DNA from 4 places in the Micromonospora sp. LOL_013 genome. Region 2 is predicted to be linked to each of the others. Evidence: riboswitches for the same ligand, from Rfam matches in the RefSeq annotation. Region 2 holds a riboswitch; each other region holds the start of a gene.
What was found. A riboswitch is a leader RNA that binds a small molecule or an ion and turns the genes downstream of it on or off. The one in region 2 is predicted to bind cyclic di-AMP.
Positions count from the first base shown of each region.

Region 1 (3,864 bases), on a different contig from region 2:
TCCGGCCACGTGACGTTGGAGTTGTCCAACGTGGCCAACCTGCCGATCAAGCTCTGGCCCGGGATGAGAATCGGCCAGCTGTGCATCTTCCGGCTCTCGTCGACGTCCGAGCATCCGTACGGGTCGGCGGTCTACGGATCCCGGTACCAGGGACAGCGTGGACCCACTCCGAGCCGGTCCTGGCAGCGGTGGCGCACCTGGCCGACCAGCTGAACCGGCTGGGCTGTCGCAGCGCCGGCGCGCCCGCGGTGGGGAGGCGAAAGGCGCCCTCCCAAGCCGGGGGGAGACATGGGAGGGCGCCTTTCCGGTGGCCGGTGCTGCCGCTTGACGGGGGGATCAGCGGCACGCGCCAGGCCATGGGGAGGAGTGAGGTCTAGCCGGGCCTGCCGTAACTGTGCACACTCGAACCGATCTTGCGCATCTGCACAGGTTCGCCCGCCTGGGGGGCGTGCACGATCCAGCCGTTACCCACGTACATGCCGACGTGGGAGAGCCCGCTGTAGTAGAAGATGAGGTCGCCGGGGCGCAACTCGTCCCGGCTGACGTTGGCGGTCACCTGGCGCTGCCGGGCGGCGTTGTGCGGCAGCGCGACGCCGGCCTGCGCCCAAGCGGCCAGGGTGAGACCCGAACAGTCGTAGCTGCCCGGTCCCGCTGAACCCCAGACGTACGGCTTGCCGATCTGCGCACAGGCGAAGGTGACCGCCTTGCCGGCCGCACCGCCGGGGTAAGTCGCCGGGCAGGGCGCGGGACGCAGCGAGCCGAGGGTGTTGGTCGAGCCGTACGCCTCCAGGCGCAGGTCCTGCAACCGGTCAACCTCGGCGTCGATCTCCTTGGCCTTCGCCGCCAGCTGAGCCTCGGTGCTGGTCAGCTCGACGATCAAATCGTCGAGCGGGGCCTTCTTCGCGGCGTACTCGTTCCTGAGGTCGACGACGGCCTGCACGTCGCGGGCCTGCCGCCGGGCGAACTGGTCCAGCAGCTCGAGCTGGTCGGCGAGGTGGGTCGGCTTGCCATTGGTCAGGATCGCGTTGAAGACCGACGGACTACCACCCTTGTACGACCGGGCGGCGAACTCGCTGACCCGGTCCATCGCCAGGTCGATCTGGATCTGCAGTGGCTTGATCTTCTTCTGTAGTTCGTCCGCCTTCTTCTTCTTGGCGGCAAGGTCCTGCCGTACGGCATTGTGCCGTTCGATCGTTGGTTCGAGCTCGGCCCAGACCTCGTCGATCTGCGACTCGATCTCGGCGACGGTGGGCTGCGCCTGCGCCGGCGCTGCTACCAGCAGCAGACCGACGCCGGTGGTGGCGGCGACCAACGCGGAGAGTACTCGGCTAGGGTCGTGCGGCGATTTTCGCCGATGGTCGCGGCTGGACCACCGGAGGTATCGCCGAGGGGCGCTCGTAGCCACCGGACTCCTTCTCCCCAGACCGCCTACCGGGTTAGCTGCCGGGTTCGGGCGGAAAGGAGACGCCCTACCGCAGGTGGCCTGCGGATTCACCCCGGAAGTGCCGTGGGTCCCCGGCTCGCCGTCAGACGGCGATTAGGCGGTGTCAGGCCGAGGTCAACCCGGTTGGTTGACGTCCTCCCGACTCGACGATCCCCAAGAGTAGAGAGCGGCGTTCTCGCTACGCAAGCGAGAACATGGACTATCTCATTGAGTACACAGACGATTGCGTATCGTACATAGGCTGCCATCGCTCAAGCGTTCGAATTTTCCCGGGCGGACCGGCCCGTTCATACCGGTCCGCCCGTACGTTCGGCCAGCCAACGCGCGCCACTCAGATTGCCTCAGCAGGCTGGCTGACCTGCCACGATCAGCCGACCCGCTTGAATCCGGCGAGCGGCATGTTGTCGATGTTCTCCATCTGCACGGGTTGACCCGCGCGGGGAGCGTGCACCATCAGGCCATTACCGATGTAGATCCCCACGTGATGCAGATCACTGAAGAAGAATACGAGATCCCCGGGTTTGGCGTTGGCACGGCTGACCGAACTGCCCTGATTCCACTGAGTTCCGGTGTAATGCGTGAGGCTGACACCGGCACTTGCCCAGGCGTACTGGGTCAGGCCGGAACAGTCGAAGGCGTTCGGCCCGGTGGCACCCCAGACGTACGGCTTACCGAGCTGTGCGCAGGCGGTGCGGACCGCGGTTCCGGCGGCTCCGCCGACCGACACCGCCGGGCACGGGCCGGAGGCACCGGATCCGCCGGTGTAGCCGGTGGACTGGTACGCGGCGTTGCGCGCCCGTTCCAGGCGTTTGATCTCGGCGTTGATGGTTTTGCGCTGCTCGGCGAGCGTCTTGTCCTGTGCCTGCTGCTTCGTGATCAACTCGTCCAGCGTCTGCCGTTCGGCGAGATAGCGGTCCCGGGTCTCCAAAACAGCGGTGATCTTTTCCTGCCGACGCTTGGAGATTCGGTCCAGCACCACGAGCTGATCCGCCAGGCTGGTCGGCGATCCGGTCCGGAGCAGGGCGTTCAGTTCGCTCGACGGCCCGGTCCGGTAGTAGCGGTTGGCAACCTCGCCGATCTCGTCCGCCGCCAAGTTGGCCTGCAGGGACAGGGGGCGGATCTTCTCGTCGAGCGCGGCCGCTTTCTTCTCGTTGGCCTTGAGCTCGCTGTGCACCTTGTTGTACTGCTCGATGACCGGTTCCAGTTTCAGCCACTGGGCGTCCAACTCGGCTTCGATCTCAGCCAGCGTCGGCTCGGCGTGGGCCGGTCCAGCCGGGAAGACCAGCGCAGTTGCGGCAAGCAACAGCGCAATTGCGATACGTTGAGGAACCCGTACACGCCAATGCTCTCCGCGTCGATACCGGGACCCACTGTGACGATGGATGTGCGAATTCGCGAGCGCACGTGCCATTGGCAGCGACTCCTTCAATGGTTCGATCGCTGGGGCCTCACGGGCGGGGGTACGGAGGCCGACATCCGCAGCGGTCGGTGCATCACCTTATTGGAAAGCGCGGTGTTCGTTCAAGACCGCCTGCCGCCTCCGCTTCCCCCGCAGCTACCGCTTCTCCTGCAGTCACCGGTCTGGGCGGTTAGCGTGATGACATGGAGTCGCTCAGCCTCGCGGAGGAGCTCGTCCTGCTCAGCTATGACGGTTCCGGGGCCGCGTCCGTCGCATCCCCGGAGCTCGACTATGCCGTCGCCGGGGCGGTGTTGTGCGACCTCGCCGTCGGCGGGCAGATCTCGATTGACGCAGACGGCCGGGTGCTGGCCGGCGACGATCCCGCCGGCAGGTACGCGCCCGGCGAAGCCCCGGGTCGAGGCCACGGCCGGGAGTTCCTCGACCAGGTACGGATCAGGATCCAGGCCGAGCCTGGCCGCGCAACCCGCGACTGGGTGGTCGAGCTGTCCCACGGTGTGGTCGAGGAGGTACTCGACGGGCTGGTCGCCTCGGGGGTGCTCCGCCGGGAACGGGACCGGGTGCTCTGGGTCCTGCCCCGGACCAGGTTCGCTCCGCCGGACGGCGTCGAACCGCCCGCTGAGACGGAGACCCGGCGACGGTTGGCCGCCGCCGAGCGCGGCGCCGGACCGGTCGGACCGCGTACCGCCGCGTTGGCCTGCCTGCTGAACGCACTCGACGTGCCGGACGTCGGTGCTGCACGGCTTTCGGACGCGCGGCGCCGGCCGCCTGCGGTGCTCGGGCCGGCGGCCTGGCCGATCGCTGCGACCACCGACGTCGTCGACGGGTACCGGGCGACGGTCGCCCGCAGCGTCTTCACCGCCACCGACGTCGCGACTGGCAGCTAGCTGACCCCGGTAGGCGACGGCGCGAACCGCCGCCACAGCAACCGGACCACACTGCCGCCGACCGCCCCGATCAGCGCCCCGGTCGCGTTGTTGACCCAGTCGTAGCCGACACACTC
Region 1 is NZ_JBHMIQ010000030.1:56,988-60,851, forward strand. Features, by position in the region: gene dcd (dCTP deaminase) at 1-213, shown strand, start outside; gene ACFHWS_RS20070 (NlpC/P60 family protein) at 374-1,312, opposite strand; cyclic di-AMP (ydaO/yuaA leader) riboswitch at 1,411-1,554, opposite strand; gene ACFHWS_RS20075 (NlpC/P60 family protein) at 1,812-2,855, opposite strand; gene ACFHWS_RS20080 (GOLPH3/VPS74 family protein) at 3,047-3,748, shown strand; gene ACFHWS_RS20085 (VanZ family protein) at 3,745-3,864, opposite strand, start outside.
Region 1: linked by a shared signal. The riboswitch ahead of ACFHWS_RS20070 (NlpC/P60 family protein) and the one ahead of ACFHWS_RS21915 (NlpC/P60 family protein) in region 2 are both predicted to bind cyclic di-AMP.

Region 2 (3,864 bases):
CCGCCTACAACAACTACCTGGCCTGGCTGAACGCGAATCCGCACGCCAGGGCCGGCGACTACCCGGGCTGACCGGAAGAGAAAGGGACGGACGACAGTGTCAGGCGCACTCACCCGGTACCGGCTGATCGCGTACGTGGTCGGCGTGGTGCTGATCCTGCTGATGGTGATCGGCATGCCGTTGAAGTACCTGTTCGACCGGGCCATCGTGGTCGAGACGGTCGGGCCGGCGCACGGGTTCCTCTACATGGTCTATCTGGTCGCCGCGTTCGACCTGGCCCGGCGGGCCAACTGGTCACTCGGCCGGATCCTGGCGATCATGCTGGCCGGGACGGTGCCGTTCGTGTCGTTCTACGCCGAGCGGGTGGTCAGCCGCTGGGCGAGCGAGCAACCGCGTACCGAGCCGGACAAGGTGTTCACCGGCTGAGACCGGGCGGGCGGTGACCGGTTGACGGTGCCCCGGCCGGGCCGGCACCGTCGTCGGGCCGACCCGGCCGGGGCGTACGGCCGACGTTGTCGGCGGCCGGGGAGCCGAGCCTCGTGCGGCGTCGGATCAACCCATCGTGTGGCCGCCGGAGCTGGTCGGCGCACCGGACAGCCCGGCGACGAATGCCGACCAGGCTGCTGCCGAGAATTCCAGGTGCACTCCGGGGTCGGTGGAGTTGCGCACCCCGACCGCCGAGCCGATCTCGGCTACCTCGACGCAGGTCGTCGCCTCGCAGCGGCGGCTCTTACGCCACGCCGGACCGGCAGTGCTGATCACAGTCACCTAGACTCCTTAATAAGGATAAATCGGTAAATTTGCCATCAGAGCACGCAGGCAATCGGGCGGACTGTATCAGTCCCCGATCTTGCCGACGCGACTGGGCGACACCGCGAAAACCCGGTGAAACCGCCGTTCGGACCATGCGGAGGGCCGGCCGTCCTTAGCAGACCTGACGGCGGCGGTGTAGCGTGCAACAGGGTGGCAACCAGCCAGGTGGCACTCTGCAAGGCACCCCCCCCCGGAGCGTTCCCATGCCTGCCCGACACCAGGGCCCGACCATCGGGCGTCGCCGGCTGCGTGCGGCGCTACGCCGGGCACGCGATGCCGCCGCGCTGACCCAGGACTACGTCGCCGCTCAAATGGACTGGTCGCTGTCGAAGCTGATCCGGATCGAGTCGGGTTCGGTCAGCATCTCGACCAACGACGTCAAGGCTTTGCTGGACCTGTACGGCGTACGCGACCAGCAGCAGGTGCAGGAGCTCGTCGAGCTGGCCCGGGCGGCACGACGGCGCGCCTGGTGGAGCGGCTACAAGGATCGGGTGCCGGCCGCCTACGCGGCCTACATCGGGCTGGAGGCGGAAGCGTCGGCACTGCGGTACTTTCAGCCAATCAGCTTCCCCGGCCTGCTGCAGACCGAGGAGTACGCCCGCGCGGTGATCCCGGCCGACGGCCCGCACCATGTACCGGCGGCCGAGATCGAAGGGCGGGTGCAGATCCGGCTGGCCCGCCAGCACGAGGTGCTCTTCGGCGCCGATCCGCCGCAGATCGAGGTGATCATCGACGAGGCTGCGCTGCGCCGGATGACCGGCGGCCCGCGGGTGCTGCGCGAGCAGCTCCAGCATGTGGCGAAGATGTCAGCGGCGCCTCATGTCACGGTCCGGGTGCTGCCGTTCGCCGCCGGAAGCAACACGGTGCTCGGGCCGTTCGTCATCCTGCACTTCGCCGACCAGGCCGACGCTGACGTGGTGTACGTGGAGAGCGCTCTGGTCGAGGAGGTCATCGACCGGGCCGACGAGGTCCGGCCGTACCAGCATGTCTTCGACCGACTACGGGCGGAATCCCTGTCGCCAGCCGACTCGGTGGCGATGCTGCACGACCTCGCCCGGCGGCTGGACGGGCCGGACGCGGGCTGATCGACGTCGACCAGCCCGCCGACGACCGCGACGGCGGCCGGGCCCGCTCACCGCTGGTCGGGCACCCACGGCTCGATGGTGACCGGCTCGGACAGACCGGCCAGCCGGGAGATCTCCCGAGCCCGCATCAACGCCCGGCTCACCTGGCCGTACTGGCGTTCGTCGTCGGTGCTGAACAGCAGCAACAGCAGTCCCTGGTGACGGCCCCATAGTTCGTACGCCCGCGGCCGCAACCGGTCGCCGAGCCAGGCGACCGCCACCGGCACGAACGCAGCCGCCAGCATGGCGAGGTAGACACCCGCGCTGACCTCGTCCAACCCGCGGGTGTAGCCGACGGTCACCGCGACCGCCGCCAGGGTCAGGGCGGTCACCGCGATCACCCGGCCGGTGAGCCGGTCGCGGGCGCCTCGCGCGGTCCGGAGTTCGGTGAGGTCGCGGACGGCGAAACGCCGGCCGGCCACGACGAACCATTCACCGGTCACGCAGATGCCGGGCTGCCGGTAGAAGGTCCGTCCGACACTGGAGCCGGACTGGGCGGGCACCGGGGAACCGCGTCGGGGTGGGGTCTGGCGAGTAGCACGCATAGCTGCCTCCGAAGGGCTCGTGCGGCGCTGACCTTGCGGGTCCATTGTGCAAACAGCTAGCTACTCGATGGAAGGTGGTCATTCTGCCACCTAGCAGAATGACGTACGGCAGGCCGCGTCCTGGATGGCGAATCAGACCTTTTGCGGCTATTCATCCGGATAGCTTACTGACGACAACCGCACAGACCGACTAATGACGCATTATTCGCAATTGATCAGACGCTGTCCAATGACGACGCGCCGGAGTCAACCGGTCACGCGAAGACAACAGGAATGTTGCCCAGAGCAGCCAACCGTCACATCCAGTAACTGTCAACGGGCTCCGGCCAGTTCCATGCCACGGATCACGATCGCAGCACTTTCCGCGTCGCAACCTTGCGGCTAAGTTGGACCAGCTGGTCCGGTCACCAGTCGCCGGGAAGCGGTGACGCCGGTCCAGTGCCGCCGAATCGCCGTCCTGAGATTATCTGACGTTACAAACAGTGATCTCACGGTTGCGATCCGGGGACCCATCGGCAACTGGGGTGAATCCGCGGTTCACCGCGGTAGGGCGAACTTCCCGCCCGAATCCGTCAGCTAACCCGGTAGGCGGCGAGGAAGAAGGGTTCTGCGTTCTTGTCAACAGCGCGGATTCTGCTGCGCACCCTGATGCTGGCCGGCGTAAGCCTCGGCCTGGTGGTACCGGCGACCGCCGCGACCGCCCAGCCGACGGTCAGCGAACTCACGCAGCAGATCGACGAGGAATCCGAAGAGCTGGCCAAGGTCGTCGAGTCGTACAACCGGCTCAGGGAGGAGGCCAAGGCCACCCGGGCGGCGGCCGAGGAGATCGACGCCAAGCTCGGCCCGCTGCAGGCCGAACTCGCGGCAGCGCAGACCGAGGTCGGTCAGATCGCGGTCAACGCGTACAAGACCGGCGGGTTGAGCACCGCGAGCGCCCTGCTCGACGGCACCTCCGGCAGCTTTATCCACCGGCTCGGCACCCTGGACCACCTGGCCCGGGACCGGCAGCAGCGGCTCAGCGAGTTCACCAGCACCCAACTGACCTACCTGGCCGAGCAGGAGAAGCTGCAGGCGGCACTGAAGAAGCAGGACGCCCAGGTCAAGGAGCTCGCCGACCGCAAGAAGAGCATCGAAGCGGACATCGACGAGCTGATGGACAAGCGGGAACGGGCCTACGGTGCCGCGAGCGAGACCGGCTCGTCGTACACCGGAACCGTCCCGTCGGTGTCCGGTGCCGCCGGCTCGGTCGTCGAGTTCGCGTACGGAGCCATCGGCAAGCCGTACGTCTGGGCTGCCAGCGGCCCGAACGGTTACGACTGCTCGGGCCTGACGCTTGCCGCGTGGCGTACCGCCGGCAAGAGCCTGCCGCACAACGCGGCGAT
Region 2 is NZ_JBHMIQ010000035.1:47,306-51,169, forward strand. Features, by position in the region: gene ACFHWS_RS21890 (hypothetical protein) at 1-71, shown strand, start outside; gene ACFHWS_RS21895 (DUF3817 domain-containing protein) at 97-426, shown strand; gene ACFHWS_RS21900 (DUF397 domain-containing protein) at 553-768, opposite strand; gene ACFHWS_RS21905 (helix-turn-helix domain-containing protein) at 1,017-1,898, shown strand; gene ACFHWS_RS21910 (DUF6232 family protein) at 1,946-2,482, opposite strand; cyclic di-AMP (ydaO/yuaA leader) riboswitch at 2,956-3,087, shown strand; gene ACFHWS_RS21915 (NlpC/P60 family protein) at 3,098-3,864, shown strand, end outside.

Region 3 (3,864 bases), on a different contig from region 2:
GGCTGTTCCACGTGCTGCAGGCCGGTGCCCGAGCCGAGCAGCGGCCGATCGCGGCGAAGGGCCTGACCGGACCGGGATACGACGGGCACGCCTTCTGGGACACCGAGATGTTCGTGCTGCCGGTACTGACCTATACCCAGCCAGGGGCGGTCGCCTCGGTGCTGCGCTGGCGGCACTCGACCCTGGACCAGGCGCGGGAGCGGGCCCGAATGCTCGGGCTCAACGGGGCGGCGTTCCCGTGGCGGACCATCCGTGGCCAGGAGTGCTCGGCGTACTGGCCGGCCGGCACGGCCGCGTTCCACGTGGCGGCGGACATCGCCGACGCGGTCCGACGGTACGTGCACGCTACCGGGGACGTCGAGTTCGAGCGGGAGATCGGCCTCGAACTGCTGGTGGAGACCGCCCGGTTGTGGCGTTCGCTGGGCCACCACGACCGGCACGGCCGGTTCCACATCGACGGGGTGACCGGGCCGGACGAGTACACCGCCGTGGTCGACGACAACATCTACACCAACCTGATGGCGCAGCGGAACCTGCTGACCGCCGCCGACTGCGCGCTGCGCTACGCCGACCGGGCCTGGGTGCTCGGCGTCGACGACGAGGAGACCGCGGCCTGGCGGGACGCGGCGCTGTCGATGCACGTCCCGTACGACGACGAGCTGGGCGTGCACCCGCAGTCGGCCGGGTTCACCCGGCACCAGGAGTGGGACTTCGCCGGCACCCCGCAGGACCACTATCCGCTGCTGCTGCACTACCCGTACTTCGATCTGTACCGCAAGCAGGTAGTCAAGCAGGCCGACCTGGCGCTGGCGATGCACTGGCGGGGCGACGCGTTCACCGAGCAGGAGAAGGCCCGCAACTTCGCCTACTACGAGCGGCGTACGGTGCGGGACTCGTCGTTGTCGGCGTGCACTCAGTCGGTGATAGCCGCGGAGACCGGCCATCTGGAGCTCGCCCACGACTACATGGGTGAGGCCGCGTTGATGGACCTGCACGACATCAACCGCAACACCCGCGACGGCATCCACGTGGCCGCCCTGGCCGGGGCGTGGCTCGCGCTGGTCGCCGGCTTCGGGGGGATGCGTGACCACGGCGGGGAGCTGACCTTCGCTCCCCGGCTGCCGCAGCGGATCAACCGGCTGGAGTTCGCCATGATGTGGCGGGGCCTGCGGCTGCGGGTGGCGGTCCAGCATGACGAGGTGACCTATTCGCTGCGTGACGTCGACCCGAACGCCACCGTTGACCTTACCCATCACGGCGAGCCGATCACGGTGGCTGCGGACAAGCCGGTCACCCGGGCGATCCCGCCGGCCAATCCGGTCGGTCCGCCGCCGCAGCAGCCGACCGGCCGGTCACCGGTACGCCGGTCGGCGCGTACCGACTGACCACCTCCTCGTGCGGTGCCGGGCCGACCCGGCACCGCACGAGGAGAGGAGGTCAGGTCACAGCAGGGACAGATGTACGTGGTTGGTGTGGTCGCTGTTGGGATCGCCGTTGGCGCCGCTGTACGAACTCCAACCGGTGGTCGGTGACCAGAACTGGCGGTACCAGATGACGTAGAGGATGCCGAGCTTGTCGGCGTTGCGGACCAGGAAGGCGGTCAGGTTGTTGCCGTACAGCCGGTCGTCGCCGAAGGCGTCGCCGCCGAACCCCTGCTGCTGGGCGGAGAAGTCGCAGGCCCGCCCCTTGGGGTGCTCGAACGGCCCACCGGGGCGGAAGCAGGAGACGAAGCGGGTGAAGCCGGCCTTTTTCGCTTCGTTCAGCGCGTGCATGGTGCGCGGAGTGATGCAGCCGCTCGTGGTGGGGTCGTCCAGACTGCACGACTGGGACGGCCAGGAACCGTCCGAGTTACGCGGCGCCTGGGCGGCGACCGGCGAGGTGGCCGAGACGAACCCGTTGGTGGCGACCGCGCCGACCAGTTGCAGGGCCTTTTCGGCCTCTTCCTTCTGCCGGGCCATTGCCTCGAGTTGCTGTTCCTCGCGGGCCACTTCGGCGTCGATCGCGGCGACTGCCCGAGCTGCCTGTTCGCGTGCCTCGTTGAGCTCCCGAATCCGCTTGTTGTCGTGCATGGCGATCATGTCCAGGCCTTCGGCGCGTTCCAGCAACTCGTCCGGGTCCGCGCTGTTGAGCAGGACCATCACCGGGGTGATCCGGCCGAGACGGTACGAGTTGGAGGCGACCTGGCCGATCTGTGGGGTCAGCGCGGAAATCCGTTCCTCGACCTTTTCCAACTCGAGGTTGAGCTTCAACTGGCGTTTGCGGGACTCGTCGACCGCCGCCTTGGCTTCGACGAAGCCCCGGCCGGTCGATTCGAGCACTTCGCTGAGCAGTGGCGGGGCGCCTTCGTCATCCGGATCCTGAGCGGCGGCTGGCGACACTACGACGAACCCAGCGAGCAGGGCGGCGACGGCGGCGAGGGCCGCGGCCGTCGGAATCCGCCGGCGGAGGGGTGCGGTCATCCTGTTCCTTTCCTTGGCCGCCGACCGAGTTAGCTGACGGGTTCGGGACGGAACGATCCCTACCGCTGGCGCGGATTCACCCCGGTGGAGACGTGGTTCCCCGGCTCACCCCGGAGGGCGATTGGGCGGCGGTCACCGCCGGCACCGGTGGGCGCCGCCTGGCGAAGACCGCCGGCAAGCTTACCGGATTGGTCACCGGCATCAACACCTCGACAATCCTGACTGAGCTGGAAAAATCCGTTACCAGCCAACGACTTTCGGTGATGTCCACTTTCTGCGTTCGACGGCGTACGACAAGTCGTCAGGGGTCGGTATCGCTGCGCCGAGGTTAGCGGCTGACTACAGTGCGTATGAGGAAAAGCGGGAAAGTCGTAGCGTCGGACGGATCTTCGGTGAGAGATGACGATTCCCCGGTCGGGCCGCCGGACGCCGACAGCGTGGTGGTGATCGGCCTCGGCCGGTTCGGTGGCCAGGTCGCCCAGTCTCTGCTCCGCCTCGGCCACGACGTGCTGGGCATCGACGAGCATCCCAAACGGGTGCATCGCTGGTCCGAGCGGCTGCCGAGGGTGGTCGAGGCGGATTCAACCGATGACCAGGCGTTGCGCCAGTGTGGCGTCGCCGACTACTCCCGCGCGGTGGTCGGCATCGGCTCGGACGTCGAGGCCAGCATCCTCACCGTGGTGGCGCTGACCGAGCTGGATGTCCCGGAGGTCTGGGCGAAGGCGGTCACCGCCAAGCACGGCCGGATCCTCGCCTCGGTCGGCGCGCACCATGTGATCCTTCCGGAGGCGGCGATGGGTGACCGGGTAGCCCGCCTGCTGGCCAGTCGGATGCTCGACTTCATCGAGTTCGACGACGGGTTCGCCATCGCCAAGGTCTGCGCCCCGCCGGACGCCGCCGGCCGGACGTTGGCCGAGTGCCGGCTACGTCAGCGGTACGGCATCACGGTGGTCGGGATCAAGGAGCGGGACCGGCAGCTGAGGTACGCGGGACCTGAGACGTTGATCCCGCCGGATGCGCTGCTGATCGTCGCCGGGGCAACCACGGCGGTTCAGCAGTTCGGCCGGTGAACATGGGCGTGAACGCCTCATCACACCTTCATTTCGTGAGCTGATCAGCCGCCGGACTTTCGCAAACTCGTGACTCAGGCTACAGTCCCTGCATGGGAGCGCTTCCATCGATGGATGTGCCCCCGTTGAAGTAGTCGACGCGTGGCGCGGCGATGGCGACATCACCGTGTCAACCGCACAGCTCCCGAGGCTGGCGGCGGGCCAAGCCCGGACTCCGCCGCCAGCCCGCGCACCACCTGTCGAGAGGAGGTGGAACCAGAGCCACTCGCGTGGCCCGGCTCCCGCGCGTCACGCACGACCCGGACGCCAGACCGCTCGTGCGTGTTCAGCAACTG
Region 3 is NZ_JBHMIQ010000007.1:74,049-77,912, reverse strand. Features, by position in the region: gene ACFHWS_RS06885 (glycoside hydrolase family 65 protein) at 1-1,385, shown strand, start outside; gene ACFHWS_RS06880 (coiled-coil domain-containing protein) at 1,443-2,459, opposite strand; cyclic di-AMP (ydaO/yuaA leader) riboswitch at 2,462-2,597, opposite strand; gene ACFHWS_RS06875 (potassium channel family protein) at 2,852-3,529, shown strand.
Region 3: linked by a shared signal. The riboswitch ahead of ACFHWS_RS06880 (coiled-coil domain-containing protein) and the one ahead of ACFHWS_RS21915 (NlpC/P60 family protein) in region 2 are both predicted to bind cyclic di-AMP.

Region 4 (3,864 bases), on a different contig from region 2:
TCGGCGTTGCCGCCGGTGACCTGGGCGTATACGAACGGCAGGCCGTGGCCGACGGTCGCGCGCAGGGTACGGGTGCCGTCGGACCAGTACGGGCTGACCGTCCAGTCGGTCCAGCCGTCGACCTTGACGTCCGGGGCGTTGAGTCCGGCGACGCCGAGGGTGAACTCCCGGGTGTACGGGTAGTGGTATTCGCCGACGCCGGTCGACGTGCCGGAGATCGCCGCCTCGGTGGTGTAGGAGACGCCGAGCCCGCCAGCGGTCGGCTGGAACGACATCGGGTGGGCGTGCAGCGGGTCGGAGTAGGCACAGTTGTACCGCTTGAACAACAGCGACGACCACCAGTCGTTGGTCGGCACCGCGCCAGCCGGGGCGCTGCCCGTGACGTACTGCCGGGGGTTGGCGGAGATGCTGCCGCAGGCGGTCGGGGCGGCCGCGCCCGCCGGACGGGTGGTGGTGTAGCTGCCGGCGCCGACGATGGCGGCGTCGGCGGTGCGCAGTACGCCGAAGATCAGTCCGGTGGCGGCCAGCGCCGTCACGGTGGTGGCTGCCAGGATCCGGCGCGGCGTACGACCTGTTCGCGCGCCACGGATCGACAGGTTCATGGTGCCTCCGGGTTGGGTAGGGCGCGGTCCACGATCGCGAAAAATTTCACGACCATTAATGAGTTATTGCCAGGAGGTCACCAGACATGCGGGCTTCTGTCAATATCCCGACATGAAGTTTCGTGCATCCGGCACGGGGTCGTCGCGGTCTGTTGACAGCCGTACCGCTGCTGCTATATATCTAACTGTGAGAGCGCTCTCTCAGTCGCGCGAGCTGCAATGTGCCCAGCGTGAGCCGGGTGTGACTGCGTGGTGGTAGAGCGCTCTCGCATAGTTGCCGGTGGCCGTCGGTCGTTATGCCGATCGGTCTGCCGATGCTGCGCAAATAACTCCGTATGCTGATTCCGTCGCGAATAGAAAATGGGGGCGGTCGGCCGCCGACGTGGCCGTCCGCCCCCATGCGCGCGACGTCAGTACACCGACAGGTGCACGTGGTTGGTGTGGTCGCTGGACGGGTCGCCACCCGCACCGCTGTACGTCTTCCAGCCGCTGCTGGGCAGCCAGATCCGCTTGTACCAGATCACGTAGAGCACACCGAGCCGGTCGGCGTTGTTGATGTAGTAGTTCGCGAGGTTGTCGCCGTAGCTCTTGTCACCGCCGGTCGCCACTCCACCGAAGCCGTTGGGCTGGGCGGCGAAGTCACACGCCCGGCCCTTGGGGTGCTCGCCGGAGCTGCCGTTGCGGAAGCAGGACACGTAGCGGGTGAAGCCGGCAGCCTTCGCCTGGTTCAGGGCGTGCAGCGTACGGGGCGTGATGCAGCCGGAGGTGGTGGGGTCGTCGACGTTGCACGACTCGGCCGGCCAGGAACCGTTCGCGTTGCGCGGAGCCGGGGTCGCCGACGCGTTGGACGACCCGGATCCCGACGACCCGGATCCCGACGACCCGGAGCCGGAGGAACCGGATCCCGACGACCCGGATCCCGACGACCCGGAGCCGGAGGAACCGCTGGCGGCGGCCGCCCGTTCGGCCTCCTCCGCCGCCTGCTGCCTCGCCTGTTCCTCCGCCTGCTTCTCGGCGGCGACCGCGACGGCCAGTGCCCGCTCCGCCTGGTTCCGGCGCTGGTCCATGATGGTGACCTGCTTCTGCTGCTCCCGGATCTCATGCTCGATCGCGGCCTTGGACCTGGTCACCTGGTCACGGGTACGGTACAGCTCGCGGAGCTGCTTCTCCTCGTTGGCGGTCACCGCGCTCAGCGCCGCCGCCCGGTCGATGAACCCTTCCGGCGAGGTGCTGTTGAGTAGCGCGGAGACCGGGCCGAGCCGGCCGTTGCGGTACGCGCGGTCGACGATGTGCCCGACGTTCCTGTTCCGTTGCTCCAGTTCAGCACCGACCGTGTCGAGCTGCTCGGACAGCTTCTTCTGCCGGTCCTTCGAATGGTTGAGCGCCGCCTTGGCGTCGATCCAGCCCTTCGAGGCCGCATCGAGCTCCTTGCGCAGGCTGTCGGTGCCTCCCTCGTTGTCGACCCGGTCGGGCCGGTTGGCGGGCAGGGCGGCTCCGGCCGGCGAGCCGGTCGGGGTGCCGGTGACGGCCATCAGGGCGGCGGTCAACGCCGCCAATAACGTGAATCGGGTTTTTCTGTGGACTGTGCGCGACACTGTGCATTCCTTCCGTCAGCCGCCGACCGGGTTAGCTGACGGGTTCGGGACGGAAGATCCCTACCGCGTGACGCGGATGCACCCCAGGTACGTGGTTCCCCGGCTCGCCGTACGGCGATTAGGCGACGGCCTCCGCGGGCGCCGGAGGGGCGCCGCCCGAGCGGAGACCGGGGCCGAGACTACCGGCTCCCCGGGTCGTCGTCCCGGTATCGATAGCCATGTTATGTCTGGAAAAATCAGAAATATACGTATATCGTGGCTGTGACCGTCGCGGTAAGGTCACGAAACTTAAGCATCTGCTAATCACCAGTCGGCCGGTCCGCAGGAGTCGGCGGGGGCCAGCGGCTCGATCTGCAGCGTCGCGTGCTCGATACCGAACTCGTCGTGCAGGGCCGTCCGGGCGTCCCGCAGCACCGTGCCGATATCGGCCGACGGGGTCACGGCCAGGTGTGCCGAGGCCACCTCCATGCCCGGGGTGAGCGTCCAGACGTGGAGGTCGTGCACGTCGCAGACGCCCGGCACGATGGCCAGCCGGCGGTGGACCCGGGCGACCTCCACATGCTCCGGCGCCGCCTGCACCAGGATGCGCAGCGCGGCCCGGGCCAGCCGCCAGGTGCGCGGCAGGATGAACACCCCGACACCGACGGCGACCAGCGGGTCGGCGTACCACCAGCCGGTGGTGGCGATCACCGTGGCGGCCACCAGCACCCCCACCGAGCCGAGCAGGTCGCCGAGTACCTCCAGGTAGGCGCCCCGTACGTTGAGGCTCTCCCCGGCCCCCTGGCGCAGCAGGGCGAAGGCGACGATGTTGGCGAGCAGTCCGGCGACCGCCACCATCAGCATCGGGCCGACCGTCACCGGCTCTGGATCGGCGAACCGGCGGGCCGCCTCCACCAGGACGTAGAGCGCGACCCCGGCGAGCAGTACGGCGTTCGCCAGCGCGGCCAGCACCTCGAGGCGGTAGAGGCCGAAGGTTCGCTGCGGCTCCCCGGTCGGTCGCCGAGTCGCGGCTATCGCCGCGAGCGCCATGCCGATGCCGAGCACGTCGGTGAACATGTGCCCGGCGTCGGACAGCAGCGCCAGGGAGCCGGTGGCCAGCGCGGTGACCGCCTCGACGACCATGAAGCCCGCCAGCAGGGCGAAGGCGGCCCAGAGACGCCCGTAGTGTCGCTGGCCGGTGCTCCCGGCGCTGTGATCGTGTCCGACTCCCACGCCTGCCACCCTCCGTTGCCCGGCGTCTCGTCAGTAGACTAATGCTCACATAGCAATATGTGCAGTCGACTCCGGGTCGAGGCCGATGGTGACCAGCCGCTGCGTCGCCCGGGAGAGCGCGACGTAGAGCGTGCGCACCCCGGCCTCGGACTCGGCACGGATCTCCTCGCCGGCCACCAGCACCACCGCGTCGTACTCCATGCCCTTCGCCTGCAGGCTCGACACCACCTGTAGCCGGGAGGTCGTCAGCTCGCCGAGCCAGCCGGCGACCTCGTCCCGCCGGGCCACCGCGGCGATGACGCCGACCGTCCCCTCCACGGCGGCCAGCATCTCGGCGGTCGCGGTACGGACGGCAGCCGGCAGCACCGCCGCAGCTACCCGGTCCCGGCGCGGCGCCACCCCGGTCGATCGGACCGCCGTCGGCAACGGGGCGTCCGGAGCGACCTCGCGGATCA
Region 4 is NZ_JBHMIQ010000002.1:24,321-28,184, forward strand. Features, by position in the region: gene ACFHWS_RS01950 (glycosyl hydrolase) at 1-602, opposite strand, end outside; gene ACFHWS_RS01955 (coiled-coil domain-containing protein) at 1,013-2,197, opposite strand; cyclic di-AMP (ydaO/yuaA leader) riboswitch at 2,202-2,332, opposite strand; gene ACFHWS_RS01960 (cation diffusion facilitator family transporter) at 2,501-3,409, opposite strand; gene ACFHWS_RS01965 (HelD family protein) at 3,455-3,864, opposite strand, start outside.
Region 4: linked by a shared signal. The riboswitch ahead of ACFHWS_RS01955 (coiled-coil domain-containing protein) and the one ahead of ACFHWS_RS21915 (NlpC/P60 family protein) in region 2 are both predicted to bind cyclic di-AMP.